One region of the Rummeliibacillus sp. NPDC094406 genome, then DNA from elsewhere that is predicted to be linked to it. Evidence: a T-box and tRNA genes for the amino acid it is inferred to sense, from the RefSeq annotation. Region 1 holds a T-box; the other holds one or more tRNA genes.
The links. The T-box of region 1 lies ahead of lysS (lysine--tRNA ligase). A T-box ahead of a tRNA ligase gene usually reads a tRNA of that ligase, here a tRNA-Lys.
Positions count from the first base shown of each region.

Region 1 (12,384 bases):
CATAGGTTGACTTGCATTATCTACAAGTATAATTGCATCCATTTCTTTAAAACGAGTTGTTACATCCATTGGAATACTTGTAGTAATATTGGAATCATGACCAATTCCTTCACCATCGATTAAAACCAATTTTGGGGGTATGTGATTTTTCCACCATGATGGTTTAAATGGCCCTTCCAATCGTATTCCGTTCACGATTGGAGCTAACAATTCACCGAATCTTCTACCTTCATTTCCTGCAAACCATCTCATCATCTTAATTAATTCCAGTTTATCTTTAGAATCATGATACCAATATTCCGGCCAACCCCTGTTATCTTTATGAAACACGCCGTACTTTATCGCTGTAAATCTCTTTTTTATTAACTGTAGTATATAATCGACAAGGTCATTAAATCGTTCAGTTTCTTCCTTAATCCACTCTTCATATTTAAGTGTGATGACTTCATCAACATTATCGTCATTTATAGGACATGTGCTCTGGGCTTCATTGGACAATAATTTTATTTCACTTAAAATATACATAAGATCAGATTGAAGGATATTTTGATCAGGATACGGTACATCTATTAAAGATTCTTGATTACTTACTTTCTCTGTTGTAATTGGTTTTTCGGACGAACGAAATTGCCCTAATAAATAACTTAATCGAAATCGTTGTTCAGGATGAGATAAAAGTGCTTTTGCAATTGATTTATCATTTTCTCCTGTTACTGCTTTCCTAAAAGCTTCCCATACACATTCCTCAACGAGTCTAATTGTTTGTGCTTGAGATATAAAAGTTACAATGCTCTTCCAATTACCCTCTCGAAAAATATACTCTGTATCGCAAGTTGTTGTACGACTAGTGGAAATAGCAGGAAAACTAATTTCAGCTGGATCTGTACCGATTAACTGTCTGATAACCGTTGTCTTACCAGCTCCAGTTGCTCCAAGAAGCATAACACGACTATATCCCTCAGTATTTTTTGGCAACTTAATATAGGTTTCTCTAATATTCCATGAATCTTGAATTGTTTCTTCCTCCATTTGTTGAAAAAAAATATCTGCTACTTTAGCATTAAATAATGCTAAGGATCGTTTCTGTTCTGTTAATGACCAAAATGTTGGATCTTCAAGGATTTGATTCAGTTCATTCACAATAATTTGAGCCTGTTCCTTATCAAACCCTAAACCCCTTCGTATTTTTCTGCCTTGCTTGCCTTTTGAATCTTTTAATACTGGATGTCTAAATTCAACTGCCCAACTTTTAGTACCACTTTTTGTTAAACGAGCTGAATATAATACCATTCCTTCATCCTTTCTTTCGAAAATACATGAATAATGCATTATAGGAACATCGAGGAACATTTAGAACTTTTTTTCGTAATTTATAATCAATAATCGATATAAAATAACTACATTCACCAAAGTAATGGTAGTTATATATTACTTAAGTGTTATTTACAAATACATTGTCAATTAAATCGGAGTCATCTGATCATGTTGATTCGTCAATGTTGAATTGTATTTACTGGTAATTTAAGCAATTATTACACTCACCTACTTCATTATTTTCTTACTTAGGGTAGATGAATTTTCAAGGTGAAAATAAAAACAGGGTACAAACGAGTTATAAACAAACTCATGTATAGAGATAATAAAGTCATTTAATTTTGATATAAAAAGATTAAGAGCCTTACTACACTTCATTGTAGTAAGGCTCTTTAAAGTTGTTTAATTTCTATCCATTTAAATGTATTTGCGCGCAAAATCAATCAACTAAAATTGTTGAAGTATATGCATTCACAAACTATATCGCCTAAAGTAGCCCCCAATTTTGAATACTTAATAACTACGATTCTTGTTCAATCTTATTTTTAGATGGAACAAATAGTGTTAAAACAAATGCGATTATAGCTAAGATTGTCATGAAATAGTATGCATCACTTGAGCCTAAGGTTGAAGCAAGTGTGCGAATGGCTTCAGCAGTAGCATTTGGTGTTTCTTCTAGCAATGTTTTCGCATGGTTTGTTGTTTGTGCTGTGAATATTGTAATAACTACTGCAGATCCAATTGCACCTGCGATTTGGCGTAAGGTATTATTCACTGCTGTACCATGTGTCACAAGTGTGCTAGGTAAGGCATTCAAACCAGCTGTGTTCAATGGCATTGTGATAAAGCTCAATCCTATACGTAGGAAAATGGTACGTATCATTAAAAAGGTATAGGTTGTTGTGTCTGTTAAATCTGTTACAACCCACATTGAAGGAATGACGAAAATCAAACCGATAATAAATAACGGCTTTGCACCAAAGCGGTCATACATTTTCCCTGTAACTGGAGACATAAAGGCATTTACAAGGGCACCCGGTAATAATAATAAACCAGCGTCTAATGCAGTAAACCCTCTTCCGTTTTGTAAATACATTGGTAATAAAATCATATCCGCATACATCATCATTGTGACAATAATGTTGATAATGGACGTTAAAGTGAATAATTTATTTTTAAAAACGGATAAGTTAAGAAGTGGATCAGCAGATTTAATTTGTCGAAGACAGAATATTGCTGTAGTCACTATCCCCATAAGTATAGTAACTATTACAACTTTATCATCCCATCCATGGCTTCCAGCATTACTAAAACCATACAAAATAAGGCCAAAGCCAATTGTTGATAAAATAACACTGACTACATCTAACTTCGTTTTTGCTGTTTCTGAAACATTAACTAAATATTTCATAGCCATTAATATGACGATCACAACAAATGGAATTATCCCAATAAATAACCAACGCCATGAATAATAATCTATTATAAAACCTGCTAATGTTGGTGCAATTGCTGGTGCGAAAATCATGGCTAGACCAATTAACCCCATCATACTCCCTCTTTTTTCTGGAGGGAAAATAACCATAACAATACTCATTAATAATGGCATAATTATTCCTGCTCCAATGGCTTGAATCATACGGCCTGTTAGTAAGGTAGCGAAGTTTGGTGCTACTGCACACAAAATAGAGCCTATTAATAAAAACAGCATTGAACTAATAAATAATTGGCGTGTAGAAAAACGTTTCATTAAATAGGCAGTTATAGGGACCAGCACCCCATTAACCAACATAAAACCTGTAGATAGCCACTGAATGGTTGTAGCAGAAACAGAGAATACGTTCATTAAATTACTTAATGCAACGTTTAACAGTGTTTGATTTAGTGTAGATAAAAAACACCCTAAAATTAATACTGTTAATAAAACTTTTTTGTTTATTTTTATTGATTCCGACATATAACTTATTCCTCTTCCCGCTTGTTTTTTAAACACTGTGTCAATAAAATAGATAATAGCATTTTTTATTATTGATTCCTATTTACAATTTTTCAAGAAGTGTTGATTAAACAACAAATTTTAAAATAATATTTACTAAATTCGTGTTAATAGATAAAGGAGAATTATATTGACCACACAAAAAAAGCAAGATCCACGAGCTGTTCGCTCTAAACGAATGTTTAAAGAAGCTGTCGTAGATATATTGATTGAAAATCCAGATATTTCGAAGCTTACAGTACAAAAAATAGCCAAACGTGCCGAGCTAAATCGAGCAACTTTTTATTTACATTTTTTAGATATTAATGATTTATTAAAGCAGTTAGTTTACGATATTTTCGACGACTTGTTGTTGAAAATGTCTCCGACTTTACAAATTGATAACTTAAATAATCAAGAACAATTAATTACGTTTTTAGACTATTTTTATAAGCATCGAAAAATTTTAGCTGTTCTATTTGAGCACCCAGGCTTCAATAAAAAAATGCATATGACACTAAAGGACTTGATTGTCATACAACGTGAAAATGAATGCACTGATCCTACGGAAATAACTCTATCAATGGATATTATCGCATCTTCAATACTTGGGATAATCATGTGGTGGCTCAGAAATGGGGTTGATTTTAGCTCCGAATATATAGCAAAACAAATTAATGAATTGTATCGATAATTATTTCGGAAGTATCCTTACTTCCCTTAGAAAATACTTTCTTCATTGTAAAAAAAGCTTGTTACAATTATTAATAACTGTAACAAGCTTAATTATTGCTATATCTGCCATTTTTATCACTCAATAACCTGAATCGGCTGGCTAAACTTAGTTATTTAGAAGATGACCATTAATTGATTAAGGAAAAATGCATTAATTTATTCAATCGTCTGTGTCAACATAAGGATTAGAATATAAGTCAATATCAAAATCAGCTTTTATGCTGTTAGCAAATTTAATAATTGGAAGACCTATACATAATGCTGGCGTATAACCATCGTTCATTATAATGACAATAGTGAATCTGCATTCTAAGTCAAATTCAATTTTCAATTCATTGATAGCTGTTTCTTTATCTCTTATCTGTTTGACAATCTGTTCTAATTGTATTTCTACATCCAATGACTCCTGATAACCAGTGCTTAATTTCCAAGCTGTATCCTGTCTAACTAGATTTTTAGTAGCAGATATTTTTCTGATTAGATCTCCTTTATTATAACTTTCTGTAGGGTCTACACCCAACCTTTTTGTTACTGTTTCTAACGGAAATTCATCTGCAAACAGACTAAAGTATACCATCACTTGAGTTTTTTCCAATAACATACACTCCATTCTTACAAAAACACTAAAAAATCTATTATTAAATTTCTTCTTGAACTAAACTGCCCATTAGTATAAGTACATTTGTTCACAATCTCATATCAATTTTAACAAGAATATCCAGCTTAGTTTGGAAGTCTTATTCAACAATATGGCCCTTAAATGAAAATAAGCGCTTATCCTTATTCAAGGATAGCGCTATAATTGAACTATTAATATTATTTTATCGCCCGTTTTATAAATTAAATAAGTTACAAAACTGACGAATGATTTGAGCTTTTATTTCTTGAATAGGAAACACCTTGGTAATATAGGTAGCATCATTACCTGCTTTTCATAAACAATATCATATCAGCATTTCGAATGTTTTCTTTGGCTGCCACGAATCCGTTCTCTCTCCCGGAGTCCTTTGCATAGTAAACTTTTCATTCCTTCATAAAACTAGTTATTTGATGATACAGTTTCTCGGGATGGGTGAGATTGAACATATGGTCTGCACCTGGAATTTCTATGATTCGAGCGTCTGAGTGCTTTCTAAAGTAATTGGCAACACCAAGGTTATCGGGTGAATCCTCCTTACCGATTATCAATAATGTTCTTGCCGTCAATTCTCCTAATCTTTCGATGGCCGGTGGTTCCGGCCAAATCAATTTAACTGCCGGCCATTCAAACATTCGATTCATATGGTGCCGGAGCATTTGAACCATCAAATTCCTGTGAGGACTCACTGTTACAACACGATACGATGGATTACTGAGCAAAAGCCCAACCATCTTATCGATATCGGGGGCAGCTTCATGAATCTTCTTCATATTCTCTTCAAATTGCTTTGAATACCTAAACCCTGATAATCCAGGTGCAAGCAAAACAAGTTTAGAAACCCTTTCAGGATAATTCAGAGTGAATTCGGTGGCAATTTGGCCACCCATTGAGTGACCGATAAGTGTCGCCTGATTTATTTCTAGATGATCAAGCAGCGACAGCAAATCTTCAACATGGTTAACATCTTCTATTGGGGACGGTGATTTCCCTGTCCCACGTAAGTCAAAAGCAACGACCTTGTAGTGTTTCGCTAAAAGAGATGAGAAAAATTTCCAGTTCCGTACATCAGCACCACCAGTGAGGAGAACCACAGGATGACCATTACCATTAACTTCATAATACAAATCCATTGAAAATCCCTCCACCCATTACAATTTAATATTTTCATGAAACTCCGATAAAGATTAACAAAAAATAATTATTAAATTTTCACCCAACCACTCCCCTAGTTCAACGTATTACATATTTTACCACAGGAAAATAAAAACGAACTGAATTTTTAGATAAATATCTTTTTGTTCCACTATCTAACTTCATTAATTCAAAATAGCTCTCTCCATTAAATGGCCCTTTAATGAAAATAAGCGCTGTTTCTTGTTACAGAATGGCGCCCGATTGTGGAATAGAAGGAAATGAGAAAAAGCTTAAAAACAACACCTTAGTTATTGTGCTAAAGCACCCTGTTAATGAATGAAGCTGAATTGCGAGACTTAAAAATTGGAAAAATATATAAAAGAGATTTTTTTCAATGCGAACTACAAAAAAATACAATGAATTATCTCGAAGGATGTAATAAAGATTTTGAAGAATTTACATCAAAGGTATATAGAATAGAAGGAATTTCTGAAGAAAATAAAGAGTAAGTAAATAAGAGCAATATTACATATCAATAGCTTATTAGCCAATCAATGTTCTTTAGTTTTCTGCTAAAAGTGAAGGTGTAATAAAAATATGTACATTAAACAAAACTTAATGAATTATTTAGATTTTTAATAATTCATTAAGTTTTGTTTTTTTGTTTGCAGTTAATACCTTCCTTTTTGTCCAAACAATTATATTCGATACGAATAACTTATTTAGAGGAGAGGAGGTGAATATAAAATGGCATCATTTGAAATTGGAGCGAGAAGTCTTTTCAATTTTCGAAACGAACGCTTTTTCCTATTAGTTGAAGATGAAATTACAATTCCAGCTGATGGTGTGGAGATTGATCCAGTTAATATCTATGAGATTGACCAACAAACTTTCAATTTTATCAGAGCTGAAGGTGATACACCTGTGATTGTACCACGTTTTAATCTTCCTCCTGTACCACCTGGATTTAAATTAGAACGAAAATGTATTTTTACAGTTGACAATGCATACTTCGTAATCTATGACTTAGAAAATGGCACTGATAACAATGTTATATTAAGAATCAGTGCAGCTTTATTTAACTCATTGAGAAATTCTGGTGTTCGTGAATGTATTCCTCAAGATTTCATTAACTAAATGTTATCGCCCTTTTAAATATAAAGGGGGACAAAAAACAAGCGACCAATATAATTGGCTGCTTGTTTTTTATTTTGAAGGTATTAAGAAGTTACATTACTAGACGAAATAAGCTGAAATAGAGATATACATATCTTTTATGTACTTTGTACCTTGGTTTAACTTTTAGACTTTTATCTAGTTACCTTAATGCGATTAGCATACAATAAAATGAAGGGGAAGACGAAAGATTATTCGCAACATTTTTTGTGGCAAGATTCCTATGACCTTCCTAATGAAAAGACCACCTCTATTTTTGGGGAGTTGGCTTTTTCTTTTGCACTTTTTTATTCTAGAAAATTTATCTGATGTTGCTTTGAAATAAAGTTTGATTAGAATACCCTTGCACCCAGGATTTTTCAATAAATAAAAAGAATCCATTTTGAAAAAAGATTGATTATTTTCTACCTATATTATTCAACAATAGCGCCCGATTGTTGAATATCTTAACTACTTTTTTTGAACTATACTACCCTTTAGTTGAATAAAAAAATTAGTAGGCAATGGTTGCTATAAGAATGGAATTGAAATCATTTTTTATATTTTTCGATTAATGGTAATATGTTACAATTCATTACAAAAGAAGGGAGTGAGTATTAAATTAGATCTTTAGTGTTTTTCTTATTTCTAATATTCTGTGTAACTGGTATTGCTACGCGCTGGACAGGCTTAGATTTTCCTTTTGAAGTTCAAAGCAAATATACTTTAAGTTATATATGCTTATTTATAGCAGGACTCCTCTTAGTTGTATATTATGTATTGCGATCAAAAGAAAAATAAAAAAAATAGAGTCAGAGTTTAAAACTCTGACTCCTAAAAACCGGAATTTGATCCGATAATGACAGTAGCGTCCAGTTCCTCGTCTCTAGCCACTTTTGTGGTAAGCCCAGCACCTGAAAAGATTTCAAAAGTCTGAGGTGCCTGCATTTCGCTCGTCTCTATCAAAAGATGTCCTCCAGGTGCTAGCCAGTGAAATGCTTCTTCTGCTACTCTTCGCTGAATGTCAAGTCCATCCTCTCCTCCGTCAAGTGCTGCCATCGGTTCATGCAGACGAGCCTCCTGTGGGAGCAGCTTGATTGCCTCGGTAGGAACGTAAGGTACGTTCGCAACTAGGATGTTCACATGGCCTTTAAGTGAGAGGGGCAGAGCTTTGTACAAGTCACCTTCAAAAACATGGCCACCGAAATCCGTTACGTTGCGGCCAGCGCATCGTACTGCGACAGGGTCAATGTCCACAGAATACAATTCAACTCGTCCTAAAGCTGACGCCAGTGCTACACCCACAGCACCTGACCCGCAACATAGGTCAACGACGATATCACCAGAACACGACAGAGCTTCTGCCTGGTGAACAAGAAACTCGGTACGTTGGCGAGGCACAAAAACCCCTCGGTCCACTTCTATCCGCAAACCACAGAACTTTGCGTATCCAACAACATATTCAAGCGGTAAACCATCGGTTCGCATTTCCACCATTTTCTTGAGGTCCTCTGGAGTTCGTGCCTCTAAGATAAGTAACTTGGTCTCATCTTCTGCAAAAACACACCCCGCGCTCCGAAGTCTGTTAATTATACATTTTTCCGTTTCATTGTCCAAAAAGAAATTGAATCTTTCCCCTATTTATCTCACCACCTTTGAGAAGCTTATTTATAACACTGTATTCTTTAAAAATTGGAGATATCCCTCTTCAACAAAATGGTCCTTAAATGAAAATAAGCGCCTATCCTTATTTTCAAGGATAGCGTGCTTTAGTTGAATAAGAAAAAAGCACATTATAACTTTATTGTTCAATAAATTATAGTTCATCACCTTTGACTAACAAGGAACACTGTTATTGGGAATCCTATTAAAGTTGTTTTTTAGTTAATGGAAATAATACACAATCTTTAATTGTATCACTATCCGTTAGTACCATTAATAATCGTTCAATCCCAAATCCCCAACCAGAAATCGGGGGCATCCCATATTCCATACCCAATAAGTAGTCTTCATCCATTTCCATTGCTTCTAAATCGCCACCACTTTTTAGAATGGCTTGTTCCTCTAATCGTCTTCTCTGTTCAATAGGGTCCACTAATTCTGAATACGCATTGATAATCTCAGCACCATTGACTACTAATTGGAATCGATCTGTAATTGCTGGATTGTCATCATCTGCTCTAGCTAATGGTGATAAATCAATAGGGTGTTTGATTAAAAATGTTGGTTCTATTAATTGTGGACGACACATTTTTTTATATAGAAGGTCAATAAAGTTTCCTCTACCTAAAGTCTCGATATTCTCTTGTTCTAAATAAATATTTTTCCTCTTTGTTTCTTCATATAAGTCTTTTACATCTGGATACAAATCAATATCAATGCCCGTATCTTTTAGAATTAAATCTCTAAATGAAACAACGTTCCACTCTAATGAAAAATCGATCGTTTGCCCTTGTATATTAATAACTGTTGTATTAAAAGTTTGTTTAAGAACATATAAAATCATTTCACGCATGAGTGCCATTGTATCTTCATAGTTCCAATAAGCTGCATAGCCTTCAACCATTGTAAATTCTTGAAGGTGTTGAGGACTGATTCCTTCATTTCTAAAGCACTTTGCAAATTCAAATACTTTTGTAAAGCCTCCTACAATTAGTCTTTTCAAGTAAGTCTCTGGTGCAATTCGTAAGTTTAATTCCGTTTCTAATGAGTTATGATACGTTCTAAATGGGCGTGCTAAAGCACCAGAGGAAGTATGTTGTAACACAGGTGTTTCCACCTCTAAAAAGTCTTTTTCTTCTAAGAATCTACGAACAGCACGAACTAACTTTGTTCGCATTAACATACGAACTTGCGTTTCTTTTGTCATCATTAAATCTAAATAACGTTGTCTATAACGTGTGTCTATATTGCTTAATCCATGCCATTTATCTGGTAGTGTGTGTAATGCTTTTCCAAGCAAAATATAATTTTCGATACGAAGCGTTTTTTCATTTGTTTTCGTTGTATACATATTTCCCTCAACACCAATAAAATCTCCAATATCGAAAAAGTTTATGAAATCATTATAAGCTTTTTCCCCAACTTCGTCTTTTTTCAGAAGAAGTTGTAAATGACCTTGTATGTCTGAAATTGTGATGAAACTAAATTTACTAAACTGACGAATCCCCATGATTCTTCCTGCTATTCGAACCTCTGATGTTCCATCCTCAAGTAAAGATGATTCGTAAAGTTCATAATTTGTCGGAAATCTGTCAGGATATACTGGAACCCCCTGTGATCTCAAAGTCTCTAATTTCTCTATTCTAAGAGTTGTTTGCTCATTATTCATTCTTATCCGCTCCAATTTCTATTAGTTTATCTTTTTTTTGTAAATTCACATTAATACTTCTAAACGACAAAAAACTCTCACCCCCAAGATTATTCATCTTGAGGACGAGAGTTTATATCTCCGTGGTACCACCTCAGTTTATTGATATGTCACCATACCAACCTCTTTGGGTACGGCAATTATTAATAATTGATTATACCCTATCTCTATAACGGGAGACCCCGTCGCAGTATCACTAAGTATATCTTAGATCCGTGCAAAAGCTCCGAGCCTTTTTTCATTAAGATCATTATTGCTCCTTTCCACCTACCGAAGCTCTCTGGAAATAATGAATCAAAATTACTCTTCTCTTCATAGCAGAATATTCTGTATATTTTAAAAACATATTAGCTTAAATAAATATTTTAGTCAATACTTGTTCAACTAAATGGCCATTAATGAACTTGAGCTTATTCTCCTTTGTTGAAGGATTGCGCCAGATTGTTGAAGATAAAAACATTGAAAAATGCTGCTAAATCCAGCTCTCTCTTATTAAACAATAGCCCCCGTTAAGTTGAAGAAGGAAACAGCGATACGCCTTCTTGAAGTAGATCTACTGTTAGTTGAAGATTCATTAAAACTACCAAGTTAAATCATTTAAGAATGTAAGAATATCTTTGTTCACGTCGTTAATGTCCGTACTTAATGTCATTAAATGTTTAGAGTTCGGATACCCTTTTATTGTTTTTTGATTCGTCGCAACGCTTTGAAAAATTACCTCTGCACTCTCTTTATACAATGGTTCATCTAATTCACCATATAATATACGAATTGGAGAAGTTATACGTGCTAATTTATCCATCGTTATATCAATTAGCTGTTGAAACTCAACTAATGAATCGATAGACATATTTTGAAGACGTTTCATTTCTAAATTTATTAGTTCTTCATTTTTCCCTTCAAGTTGTTTGTACTCTTTTGCATAATGAAAGACACGCTTTTGTAGAAAAGTAGCTTCTCTATGTATTGGCACTGACATTGTCACAACACCATTTATCTCCAACTCTTGACCAACTTTTAATGCAAACACACCACCAAGAGAAAGACCAATCACAGCTATTTTTTCAAAACCTTCATCCTTCAACAACTGATATCCATTTAATACATCTTGCCACCAATCTGACGGTCCATATGTGAGAAGTTCTTCTGCTGTTAAACCATGTCCACTATATAATGGTGCATAGCAAGAATAATTGTTCTTTTGCAAATACTTCCCTAACTTTTTCATATCAATCGTATTACTTGTAAAAGAATGTAATAGTAAAACGGCTTTCTCTCCACCTTTATAGAAGAAAGGCTTAGGGGGTACTATTTTCATCATTATTTTGAATACCTCACTTACATATTCTTAGTTTTTGAACATCGAATTCGTTAAAAGTATAACATCTATTAGTTATTGAACTAAAGCTGCCTTTCAATCTCATCTTCAACGCTTAAACCAGTTAGTACAATAAGAAATCTTTATTATTAATGAATCTCTCTCGGTATTTATTTAGTATAATTAGTGAATAAAAAACTTTTACAGAATCTGGAGGGAATTAATATGCCATTATCAAATATAAGTCACTACATTTGGAAGCCATTTTCAACATCACCGCCACCACCGTTTACTCCAGCTGCCCAGTCAGCACTGAAAAAGCTTATATTAAATACAGATTAAGAATCTGCGAAATATAAGCTGTTTCGCAGATTCGAAGGAGTAAACAATGAAATCTAAAATTCAGTTTATATTATCAATGGTCATTTTCGGTACAATTGGTATAGTAGTTCGATACATTGACCTTTCTTCGAGCGAAAGAGCTTTACTATGCAGTATTATAGGATGCTTATTTTTAACATTAATATTCTTCGTCATGAAGAAAAAAATATCATGGAATTTAGTGAAATCGAATGCATTAATTTTGTTTCTTTCTGGTATTGCATTGGGAGGAAATTGGGTTTTTCTTTACCAATCCTACGACTATACAACAATTGCCAATGCAACACTTGGATATTACTTTGCCCCAGTGTTTGTGATGCTTCTTTCTCCGTTTGTACTGAAAGAACAATTATCTATTAAAA
Region 1 covers NZ_JBIWGZ010000001.1:1,111-13,494, reverse strand. Annotated here, with positions in the region: gene ACIQ4I_RS00055 (hypothetical protein) at 1-1,290, opposite strand, end outside; gene ACIQ4I_RS00050 (DHA2 family efflux MFS transporter permease subunit) at 1,835-3,271, opposite strand; gene ACIQ4I_RS00045 (TetR/AcrR family transcriptional regulator) at 3,441-3,983, shown strand; gene ACIQ4I_RS00040 (DUF4279 domain-containing protein) at 4,185-4,619, opposite strand; gene ACIQ4I_RS00035 (alpha/beta fold hydrolase) at 5,048-5,794, opposite strand; gene ACIQ4I_RS00030 (hypothetical protein) at 6,131-6,307, shown strand; gene ACIQ4I_RS00025 (spore coat protein) at 6,546-6,935, shown strand; gene ACIQ4I_RS00020 (putative protein N(5)-glutamine methyltransferase) at 7,788-8,570, opposite strand; gene lysS (lysine--tRNA ligase) at 8,821-10,284, opposite strand; T-box leader at 10,382-10,648, opposite strand; gene ACIQ4I_RS00010 (alpha/beta hydrolase) at 10,904-11,644, opposite strand; gene ACIQ4I_RS00005 (DMT family transporter) at 12,030-12,384, shown strand, end outside.

Region 2 (12,384 bases), 250 kb from region 1:
TATATGGAATCACCGTAGCTTGTTAAAGTTACACACTTATCTTTTTTATTATGCAATGCATTATGAATTTCCAGTACGCCTTTTTGCTCTAATCCTTTAATTAATTTGTGAGTCGCTTGGCGTGTAATATCTACCTGCTTAGTGATTGTAGCAATTGTTGGCTGTTTCTTGTATGTAAACGAAATGACATACCATTCAGAATTTGAAATCTTAATTTCATTTGCAGAATTCCACATACGTTCAACTTTCTTTCTTAAGTTCATGTGTCGTTTACTTAATAAATCTAGTACATCAAGTTCTTCTAATTGACTACACAAGGTAGTTCACTCCTATCATTTCTAATGAATACACTTTATAATAGCTTGCCTTTTACGTCAACTAAGTTGACATTAGCTCACTATAAAGACTATACTTAACATTGTCAACTAAGTTGACAAAACAAACTAAAGGGGTCGTTACAATGTATACAAATGGTGATTTGATTATTTATTCTACACATGGAATTTGCCAAATTGATGAGGTAAGTGAGAGTACATTCAATAATCATACAAAATTATATTACGTTCTTCATCCGATTGACAAAGAAGGATTAATTATTCGAGTTCCAGTTGATAGTGCAGAAAAAACTTTTTCACCTTTAGTTAACTCACAAGAATCGGAAGCATTAATTAAACAATTTTCTAGTGAAGGTGTTGATTGGATTGATAACGCCTCAAACCGAGTACGAATGTTTGAAAATACGATCCATAACGGCAATCGTAATGATATCGTTAGTGTATTGATTACACTTTTACGAAAAAAATCTGAATATGCTAATTCAGAAAGAAAACTTTCGAATCAAGACAATAAGTTCCTAGAATTTATGCAGCATACGCTATTTTCAGAAATGGCAGTTGCCTTACAAACCACCCCAGCAACTGTTGAAGCATTAGCACTTAAAGAATTGAATCTTCAGTAATAAAATTCACTATTCACATTTCAATATTTAATTTCAATATTTAATTTCAATATTTAATTTCAATGAAGCTCACCTATAATTTTGGTGAGCAGTATTGTCATTTGTATTTAAAAATGTTCCCTAATGAATTGACAAAGAAATAATCTATCCAAAATAAAAAAAGAGCCCATATTTCTAATTAGACTCTTAGAAAAGTAATAAAGAAATACATAAAATGCCGTTGAGTTATAATGCTCTCAACGGCATAAATGAATTTCAATATTTCTTTAGCTATAAAGAAGCCAGATAAATATCTAATACATCTTGTTTATTAAGCTTTGCAAATTTACCAAATTCTCCATTTACCATCGCTTTATCAGCCATCAGTTCTAATTTGCTGTCATCAATATCATAATCAGCTAAACGTGATGGTGCACCAATGCTATTCCAAAACTCACGTAATTTTTGAATACCTTCTTGCCCAATTTCTTCATCACTCTTGCCTTGTGGATCGACATTAAACACGCGTACGGCTAATTGTTTAAATCGAGATGGTTTTACTTTTAGATTATGTTCCATCCAATGTGGGAACAAAATAGCTAATCCACCACCATGGGGAATATCATAAACAGCAGAAACGGCATGCTCAAGATTATGTGACGCCCAATCACCTGCATACCCCATATTTAATATTCCATTTAACGCCATTGTTCCACTATATAAAATGATAGAGCGATATTCATAATTTTCAAGATCATTCAGAAGTTTAGGTGCAGTCTCCATAATTGTAATGAGTAATGATTCACACATACGATCTTGGAAAGGAGTGTTTTCTTCAAGATGGAAGTAATGTTCGAATACATGTGACATCATATCTACAATTCCATAAATCGTTTGATTTTCAGGAAGTGAAAAGGTATTAACTGGATCTAAAATTGAAAATTGTGGGAATGTTACGCTACTACCCCAGCCATGTTTTTCTTGTGTTTCCCAATTTGTAATAACTGATCCTGAATTCATTTCAGAGCCAGTTGCTGCAATTGTTAAAACAGTTCCAAATGGTAATGCTTCTGTAGCAAATGCTTTTTTCACTACCAAATCCCATGCTTCTCCATCATATTTGGACCCAGCAGCAATGAGTTTTGTACAATCAATCACACTGCCCCCCCCAACAGCTAAAAGAAAATCAATGTTTTCTGCTTTACAAATTTCAATTCCTTTTTCTGCTGTTGAAAGACGAGGATTTGGTTCAACCCCTGATAATTCAAAAACCTCTGCACCTATTTCCGCTAATAAGTTTGTAACTTGTTCATATAATCCATTATGTTTTATGCTTCCACCACCATATACAAGCAATACTCTTTTCCCGTATTTTGGTAGTTCTGTTTTTAAAGCTTCTAGTTGTCCTTTACCAAAAATAAGTTTCGTTGGATTCCAAAAGGTGAAATTTTCCAAGTTGTAAAACCTCCTATTCGTATTCTTATTATATAGTTTAAAAGCTTATAAAAAAAATATTTTGCATAAGATGAATATATCATCCAATTGTAGCAACATTTTTTTGAATTCAATTTATTTAATGATACCGGATAGTATACTTGGTTTTAAATTTTTCCCTTTTAGCCACTCAAGAAAATTTATATCTAATATTTGCTCACTTCTAGCAATGGAAGTTAAAATCCTTTCATCTTTGAACGAATATGAAAACGTATGGAGTGTTCCAAATAAATCATCATAATTAGTGAAAAATAATGGTGATTCACTATTTGCAAAATTGTTGAACATTTCACATTGTGTTAGTTTGCTATCTCGAAAGCTTTGCAAAAAATTATTTCTTTTAAGTGAATTATCGATAACTGTTCTATTTTGCTGTTTAAGGTCTTGCTCTTGGAAATGGTTTACACATGTCAATAGTTCTGGGTCCCTTCTTATTACTACTTTACTTGGAGTGGCTTCAACAACCGCTATATCTCCATTTCGATCAGCCATTGAAAAGTTGTAACAAGCTGAATGTGGGATTTCCTTCAACATTTGAATGGCATCATCTGTCGTTGCACAAGTATCTAGAATCATTCTAATTGAAGTCCATGCTGATAATCCAACTGAATAATCCTGATTACTCACAAAATGTAGTCCAATCACTAATCCTTTTTCATTCACCCCATCATGTCTTCCGATAGCTTGTAGATTATAACCTGCAGAAGAAAAAACTTGATTAGGTTGAACTAAACTAAAGCAGCCATCATATAAAGCCGGACCAAAATCATAATTGCGTACATAATAATCTTTTGTTATAACAGCAGAACAACCCATTGCTTCTGTTTTGGGAACATCATATCCACTAAATAATGCGGCTGCTTTGTTTAAAGAAATCCCTAAACCATCAGACAAACCTTGCATCTCATCAAGTAGATTAGGAGCAAATGATATATAAATAGATTTCATATTTTCATAATCAATCTCAGGTTTCGTTATCATCTCTAAAGCTTTAATAATCGGTTTACTTTGAATAGCTTTTCCAGTTTTAAATCCAATATTATATGAGCTATCTCGAATCTGAAGCACTTGAACTTTAAAATTTGACATATATATCCCCCATCCTGTCATTTTTTTCTTAGAGAGTACTTAATAGTAAAATCATAAATTATTTGGAATATATTAGTAAAGTAATATACTTTTACATAACAAAAACGAGGCTAGTAATTCCAACCAGCCTCGCCGATTTGAATTATAGTGTATTTTGACATAAATTTAAGTTTATTTTTAGATTTTGGAAGAATGGATTCGCATAACTATTCCAATATTTATGAAAACTGACATGATTTTTATGGATTGGTTATTGTATAATGAAAAGAAGTAATTCTTTTGATTTCGCTAATTTACACCAACGATTCGACATATAGGAAAGGATGATTTGGATGAAGACTTTGAAACTGCTAATAAAAAAAGGGACACCAAAATATCAGCAAATTTATTTTCATATAAAAGAATTAATCTTAAATAAAACATTAAAATCAGATGATCAATTACCATCCATTAGGCAATTATCAATTGATTTGAACGTTAGTCGTAATACAACATTATCAGCTTATGACCAATTACTTACTGAAGGTTATATACGCAGTGAAGGTAGAAAAGGTTACTTTGTGAATTCAGTTAAGAAAGAACATGATAATTGGAAAACTGCTAATTACACAATTTTACGGAACCAGATTCCAACATACACGATTAAGTTCCAACCCAACGCTGTTGACCAGGATTCATTTCCAACAGTGAAATGGAGACAATGTACGAATCTAGCAATGGAACAATCATTTATCTATTCAAAGGACCATTACCAAGGTGATCCATTCTTACGTCAACAACTATCTTATTATTTACTAAAATCAAGAAGGATTAATGCGGATGCGCAATCTATTATTATCGGAAGTAGTAAGCAGGAATTGTTAATGAAAATCGGTCTACTTTTAAAAAATGACTATCATACAGTTATTTGTGAAGATCCTGGCTTTGAATCTACCCGTAAATTTAGTCCATTATTTGATTTTACAATTAGTCCGATGCCTATTTCTGAACGAGGAACGTTCTTAAAACAGTTACCTGAAACTACAAATAACATTTTCTATACTACGCCTTCTCATCAATTCCCAACTGGTGTAACAATGCCAATATATGAACGCCAAAGATTAATCGAATGGGCATATAGTTCAAATAGTATTATCATTGAAGACGATCACGACAGTGAATTTCGTTATTCACAGCAACCAATACCTGCATTAGCTTCCCATGATTTAAGTCATGTAATCTACCTAGGAAGTTTTGCAGAGTCATTTTTGCCTACAATGCGGGTTAGTTACATGATTCTTCCACCAAAGTTACTGAAACAATATCATCAATCTTTTTCAAAGATTGAGCAAACCGCATCTGCAATTCACCAAAGAGCGATGGCTATTTTTATGGAAGATGGTTTTTGGGAATCGCATATTCGAAAAATGAGAACTACTTACAAAAATAAGATGGATACATTAACGACGGTAATCGAAGAAGCTTTTTGTAATGATATAGAGATCTTAGGTAAAGAATCTGGGCTTTATGTTCTACTGCAAGTAAAAAAAGGATATTCTGAACAACAGTTAATCCAAAAAGCAGCTAATTATGGGGTAAAAGTGTATCGTGCCTCACGTTATTTCATCAAAAGAAAACCGAACTATCCATTGATTCAATTGGGCTTTGGAGGAAACTCTAATGAAGAAATTTTGAAAGGTGTTGAATTACTAAAAGAGGCTTGGAGCTAAATGTTACATAGTAACGAGTAAATTAAATAAACAGTAAAAATAACAATAACAATACCCTAGTTCCCCTCTTGACATTATAAGAATACAGAGTTATGATAATTTATGTCGTAAGGCATACGGGCGTATGGCGCAATTGGCTAGCGCACCTGACTCTTAATCAGGGGGTTGTGGGTTCGACCCCCACTACGCCCATATTACTTAAAGAACATCATCGTTTGATGATGTTCTTTTTATTTTGTAAAAAAAGGATTTGGAATTTATTTCCTATTTCTAAGACTAAAATTGTGTATAAAAAAAGCTAGCCGATTAAGCTAGCATCAAAGCCTTTATACTCCATACCAATTAAATCCATCTTCATTTAAATCAATCCAAACATGCTTTGTAGTTGTGTACATTTGTAATGCTTCAATACCTAGTTCACGACCGATTCCACTTTGTTTCATACCACCAAAAGGTGCAACTGTGTCTAACATACTAAAAGTATTTACATAAACAGTTCCTGCTTTTAATTTTTTCGTCATTCGATGCGCTCTTTGAAGATTGGATGTCCATACACCCGCTGCAAGTCCGTATAATGTATCATTTGCTTTTTGAATTACATCTTCTTCATCCGTAAATCGAATAATAGAAAGTACAGGACCGAAAATTTCTTCACGCGCAATAGTCATATCATTCGTAACATCACCAAACACAGTTGGTGTATAATAATTCCCCTTCTGTAAGTTCTCATTACGTTCACCGCCTAGAAGTAGTGTTGCTCCTTCTTCTTTTCCTTTGCTGACGTAATATTCAATTTTTTCAAGTTGATCTGTACTTGTTTGGGGCCCCATCTGAGTTGCTTCGTCCAATGGATCTCCAACTCTTATTTTTTTTGCTTTTTCTACGAATTGTTTAACAAATTCATCATAAATAGAATCTTGCACAAATAGGCGGGTTCCTGATGCACATACTTGACCTTGTGCAAAGAAAATACCAAACATCGAACCATTCACTGCATGTTCGATATTCGCGTCTTCAAAAACAATATTAGGAGATTTACCACCTAGTTCTAAGCTTATATCTGTCACATTTTGGCTAGCAGTTTGCATAATCAATTGACCAGTTTTTGTAGAGCCTGTAAAAGCAATCTTATCAATGTCAGGATGTGAAACTAAAGCATTTCCAGCTTCTTTACCAAAACCAGGAATGACATTAATAACGCCATCTGGGATACCAGCTTCTTTGAATAGCTGTGCCATTTCTAAAATACTAATTGGCGTGTGTTCTGAAGGTTTAATGACAATTGTGTTACCTGCTGCTAATGCAGGTGCTAATTTCCACATTGTCAGCATAAGCGGAAAATTCCAGGGAACAATTGCGCCAATTACACCAATAGGTTCTTTTAATGTGTAATTTAAACGGTCATTAGGTGAAGATAAAGTGCTTCCTTGGATTTTGTTTGCAAGTCCAGCATAAAATTCTAATACATCAATCATGCTTGGAATGGCAATATATTTTGTCTCATTAATCGGTAAACCATTATCTGTTGATTCAATAATAGCTAACTTTTCTTGATTATCTCTTAATAGATTTGCAACTCTCATAAGCAATCGCCCTCGATCACTTGGAGCCATATTAGACCATTCACTATTTTCAAAAGCTTGCCTTGCTGCCTTTACTGCAATATCTACATCCATAGCTCCTGCTTCAGCAACCTCAGCATATGCTTCTCCAGTAGACGGATTATTCGAATAAAATGTTTTACCTGAAACTGCTTCTTGCCATTTACCATCAATAAACAATTGATATTTTTTCATCTAATTCTCCCCCTAAGTCAGTAGATTGGATAGGTAATTGATAAACTGTATTAGGCTGCTTTTCTAGAATATGTAACTTGACCTTTAATTGCTGATCAAACTTCATAAAGGTTGTGAAGTCTTGTAAAATTCGAACGGCATGGTTATTTGAGATAATACAGTTTTCTATATAACTTACATGTTGCATTTCTATTTCCACTATATATAAACCTGGTTCTGGCAATAAATATTGCCAATCAACATCAATAAATAATCCATTTGATTGTCTTCTTAAAGTGCCGTTAACACAATATGGATTTCCTAAATAATGTGGAATTTTAGCAACATTTCCTTTATTCAAAAGTTCACGAATTGCACTCGAACTAATTTTCTCATTTTTATATTCAACTTTTCTGATAACGCTTACATCAAAGTGATTTCGACTTTCATTTTGTAGAATATCCATATTTCCTTTGCCCATATGCCCAAAAGTGAAATCAAATCCTGCAACAACATGTTTGCAGCTTAGACCCATGATATAATCTTCAATAAATTGTTCATAGGGTAACTTAGAAAAATGAGAATCAAAATTTACAATGTATACTTTATCAATATTTAATTCTTCAAAAATTGCAGCTTTTCCTTCTTTAGGTGTTAAATATTGATTGATTTTCTTTTTATTTGGAAGAACATTACTAGGATGAGGGAAAAATGTCATCACTGATAGTTCAAGAGATTTTTCTTTTGCAATGGATCGAGCGACTTCCAATAACTTTCGATGACCTTTATGCACACCATCAAAAAATCCTAATGCTAAGACACATGGATTTGTTGCACGATATTTTTTCACATTTAATTCTGCGTTAAACTCAATAATTTCCATTTCTCCCTCTCCTCTCTTTTAATGAATTTCTTGATATTTTCCTTCGTAAAAGACGAGTGGATTATTCCCCTCAACAACCTCAAAATCTGTTACTTCACCAATATATAAAGTATGGTCACCTTCAACATGTGTGTTATATACTTTACAAGTTAAATTTACAATTGCATTCTCAATGACTGGTAAATTATTTAGCCACTTAAAATCTACTTTTTGATTTTCTTTTACCTGTCCTGCAAATATCATAGATAAATCTTTTTGGTCTTCTGCTAAGAAACTTACACCAAACTCACCAGCTTTTGAAATTCGAGAGTTCATTTGTGCGTTCTCACCGATCGAAACAACAACTAATTTTGGCGATAGGGATACAGACATAAATGCATTTGCTGTCATGCCATAAGGCACACCTTCAACTGCTGTTGTAATCACAGTTACGCCAGTGGCAAATTTCCCCATTGTATTTCTAAATAAGCGATCATCCATCGAATTTCCTCCTTCAATTAACATTTCATAACAACTAATTTATGCGCAACCAATTCTTCAATGGCATATTTAATTTCTTCTTTGCCAACGCCACCACTTTCCTTGATCCCACTATATAGCATATTATCTACTCTAAAAATAGGAAAATTGCATTTTCTTTCTAAATAGCAAATATAGGTTTTGCCTGTTTTAACTTACCTTGTGTAGTTGAGATTGTTTCGTTTGTTTCAATATCGATAACTTTTGATGCTTCAGTGAACCAACAATCTGGTGCTTCTGCTCCCCAGAATGTTTGACGGCGTTTATCATTTAAGTCCCAACGAATTGGATTGAAGTCTGGATCACTTGTTAAATAATCGCCATTATAAAGTTCAATACGGTGACCATCTGGATCACGTAAATATAAGAAGAATGCATTTGATAAGCCATGGCGAGCAGGACCACGTTCTATATTTTCCGCGTATCCTAATGACGCTAATACGTCACAACCATGAATTAAGCTCATTGGATCACTTAACCAGTAAGCAACATGGTGTACACGTGGTCCTTCGCCATTCATAAATGCAACATCATGTACAGATGGCTTACGGTGAATCCATGCTGCCCAAATTCGGTCTTCATCATCTGTTGTAAATTCAGAACATGAGAAATCTAGTTCATTAATGTAGAAATTATATGCTTTTTCCACATCTGGAACCATACAGTTAAAGTGATCAATTCGTTGCGCTTTAGCCCCTTGGTATAAGTCATAACGTTGTAATAATCGTTCTGCCCCTTCCATTTTCGCAAAAAATTCAACTGGTAATCCCGAAATATCTTGCACTCGTAATGCACGTCCTACTGCATGTTGTGTACCAGCTTCTAACCATTTCACTTTTAAATTATGTTTTGCAAAGACAGTTGCAATTTTCTCTAAATCATCTTCAGAGCGTACTTTATAACTAATTGCTTCCACTACAGGTGTTTCTGCTTTTTTCAATACTAAACTATGGTGAATATGTTCCTCTAAACCTCTTAGATAAATTGCATCTTCCGTTCTTTCTGTAACAATCAATCCTAAACCTTTTGTATAAAATGCTTCTGATTTATCTAAATCAGTAACATGTAAAATAGCACGCGCTGTGCGAATAATATCAAAGTTTGTAGTCATATTCATATCCCCCTATCTATTTTTACACTATATAATCCGGAAGCTTTAACTTCTTTCAGCGAATGTATGGGCACCGACTGAAAGTAGACATAAATTTGAATTTAGTCTACCACCGATATTGGTGGTAGACTTCTGCCGAAAGATTTTATATTTTGATAAAATTATTTGTAGCTGAACTTGCAGATTTCCCTAAGAAATCCGTTACACGTTCTTTCAGTAAATCTTTTGCTTCATAGTTATCGAAATAAGACATACCCATACGAATTGGATCACCGAAGAAATAGTATTCATAATGCGATTGGCGGCTACCAAATGCACTCATTGTCATATCCCAAGCTAAGCGGAATAATTGTACACGTTCATATCCTTCGAGGTTTTTACCTTGCAATCCTCTATGAATTAATTGACCAATTTCAGGATTTTCAAAATCAGCTTGTGTTGGTATACCCATCAAGCCCGAAGCACCCAGAACTCGAACAATTTCAGTCAATTTCGGATAAATACGTGGGAACCATGTACGTGCTGCATCTAATGCCTCAAAATCTGGTGTCATCGTACCCCATTTATCTAATTTTGCATTATGTTCTGCACGATATAAGTGTGATTTTAGGCCTTCGAGGGTCAACATAATTTCTGTTCCTTTATCTTTAACATGTTGGAAACCATCAATTCCAATAGCATCCATCATGGATAAGGCAACACCAAGTACAAATTCTGTTTTGATGATATTTTTTGACACAACTTGATGAGACATATGGACAACTGCATTTGTTTCTCGGAAAGTTCTATTACAAATAGAGGAGTTCCCACAAACAAAGACACGTTCCCATGGTACGAAAACGTTTTCAAAAGAAACAATTGCATCTCCTTCTTCAAAACGAGAACCTAGTGGATGATCATAGTCATTTTTGTTGTAATCAAATGATTCACGGCTAATGAATTTTAAACCTGGTGTATTGTTTGGAATAGCAAATGCTAGTGAATAAGGATCGTCAAGTTCACCTGCTTTTTTCACTGTTGAAGGGAATACGAGAATTTCATCTGTAATTCCGCCTTGAGTAGCTAATAATCGAATGCCATCAACGATTATACCTTCCTTATTTTTTTCAACGAGATGAAGTGCTACATTTGCATCCTTTTGTTCGTGTTGTGCTTTAGCACGATTTACTTGTGGATGGATGAGTGTATGAGTTAAACTAATATCATTTTCGCGTGCAAATTCATAATATTTACGAGCGTTTTCAGCAAACATTGGATCTGCTTCAGCGAATAATCCATTTGACACACCCATTGCCATTACTTCGGCATTCAAGTAGTCTGGTGAACGTCCCATCATCCCACCTGAAGTTAGTGCCCATTCTTGAATTGCTTGTCTTCGAGCGATAATATCTTCGATTGATTTTGGTTGTAAAAATGTTGTCCCAACTTGTTCACCCGTTGTTGGAGATTTATATAACATTTTTTCTGGCTTTTGGAATTGTAAATCATATAAATTAGCCATAGATTTTATAACACCTTGTAAGCCGGGATGTGTTGTAACGTCCTCAACCCGTTCACCGTGTAAATAAATATTGTTGCCTGCTTTTTTTAGTCGTTCAATATATTGTGCTCCTGTTTTAGCCCCCATTGAAGTCACCCTCTCTTTTAATTTTTATGATTTTTTCCCAAATTGCGGGATATGATGGTCACCAATTGCAACATGAATAACAGTAGGTTCGGTATAGAATTCGAAAATAGCGTAATGACCACCCTCACGCCCTATACCACTTGCTTTTGTACCTCCAAATGGAATACGTAAATCACGTGTGTTATGAGAATTAATCCAAATCATGCCGGCTTCAATTGCTTGAGCAACACGATGACCGCGAGTTAAATCTTGTGTCCATACAAAACCAGCAAGACCATATTTCACATCATTTGCTACTGCAATAACTTCCTCTTCTTGCTCAAATTCAATAACTGCCATAACTGGACCGAAAATTTCTTCTTGGCAAACACGCATATCATTTGTTGCATTTAGCAATAATGTTGGCGGTACATAATTACCTGCTTTAAATTGCTCTGGTACAGTACCTTGGAATACTTCACAGCCTTCTTCTTTCGCTAACTCGATATAGCCCTTAACTTTGTTGAAATGCTGTGTTTCAATCAGTGGGCCAAGTTCTGTAGAAGCATCTAGCGGATCACCAATACGAATATTTGCAACTCGTTCTTTTAATTTCTCTATAAATTCATCTTTAATTTTTTTATGAACGAATACGCGTGAATTAGATGTACAACGCTCACCATTGAATGAGAAAATGCCCCAAATTGTTGCATCCAAAGCACGATCTAAATCTGCATCGTCAAAGATAATTAATGGTGACTTTCCACCAAGCTCCATAGAAGTCTTTTTCAATGAATCAGCTGCATTTTTTATGATGATAGAACCTGTAACCGTTTCACCTGTAAATGAAATTGCTTTTACATCCGGGTGTTTTACAAGTGCATCTCCTGCTGTATCACCAAAACCATGCACGATATTGAAGACACCCTTTGGCAATCCTGCTTTATCAATAATTTCAGCTAATTTATTTGCTGTTAATGGTGATAATTCTGCAGGTTTTAAAATTACTGTATTACCTGTTGCTAATGCTGGTGCAACCTTCCACGTTTCTAACATAAATGGTGCATTCCAAGGTGTTATAAGACCAACCACACCTAATGGACGATGTAATGTGTAGTTAATAAACTCTTTTTCTACAGGAAATGCTTGCCCGTGCAAATGTGTCTCTACCATTTTCGCGTAAAAGCGGAAGTTTGTTGCTGCGCGTGCAGCTTGACTACGCGTTTGACTTATAGGTAATCCAGTATCAAGCGCTTCCAAA
Region 2 covers NZ_JBIWGZ010000001.1:251,491-263,874, reverse strand. Annotated here, with positions in the region: gene ACIQ4I_RS01225 (MarR family transcriptional regulator) at 1-317, opposite strand, end outside; gene ACIQ4I_RS01220 (CarD family transcriptional regulator) at 461-958, shown strand; gene ACIQ4I_RS01215 (iron-containing alcohol dehydrogenase) at 1,229-2,392, opposite strand; gene ACIQ4I_RS01210 (C45 family autoproteolytic acyltransferase/hydrolase) at 2,507-3,520, opposite strand; gene pdxR (MocR-like pyridoxine biosynthesis transcription factor PdxR) at 3,853-5,229, shown strand; tRNA gene ACIQ4I_RS01200 (tRNA-Lys) at 5,348-5,421, shown strand; gene betB (betaine-aldehyde dehydrogenase) at 5,556-7,025, opposite strand; gene ACIQ4I_RS01190 (cytidyltransferase) at 7,000-7,887, opposite strand; gene ACIQ4I_RS01185 (flavin reductase family protein) at 7,906-8,367, opposite strand; gene hpaD (3,4-dihydroxyphenylacetate 2,3-dioxygenase) at 8,528-9,517, opposite strand; gene hpaB (4-hydroxyphenylacetate 3-monooxygenase, oxygenase component) at 9,663-11,144, opposite strand; gene hpaE (5-carboxymethyl-2-hydroxymuconate semialdehyde dehydrogenase) at 11,169-12,384, opposite strand, start outside.
Region 2: it encodes a tRNA-Lys, which carries the amino acid that the T-box ahead of lysS (lysine--tRNA ligase) is inferred to sense. The anticodon was not compared.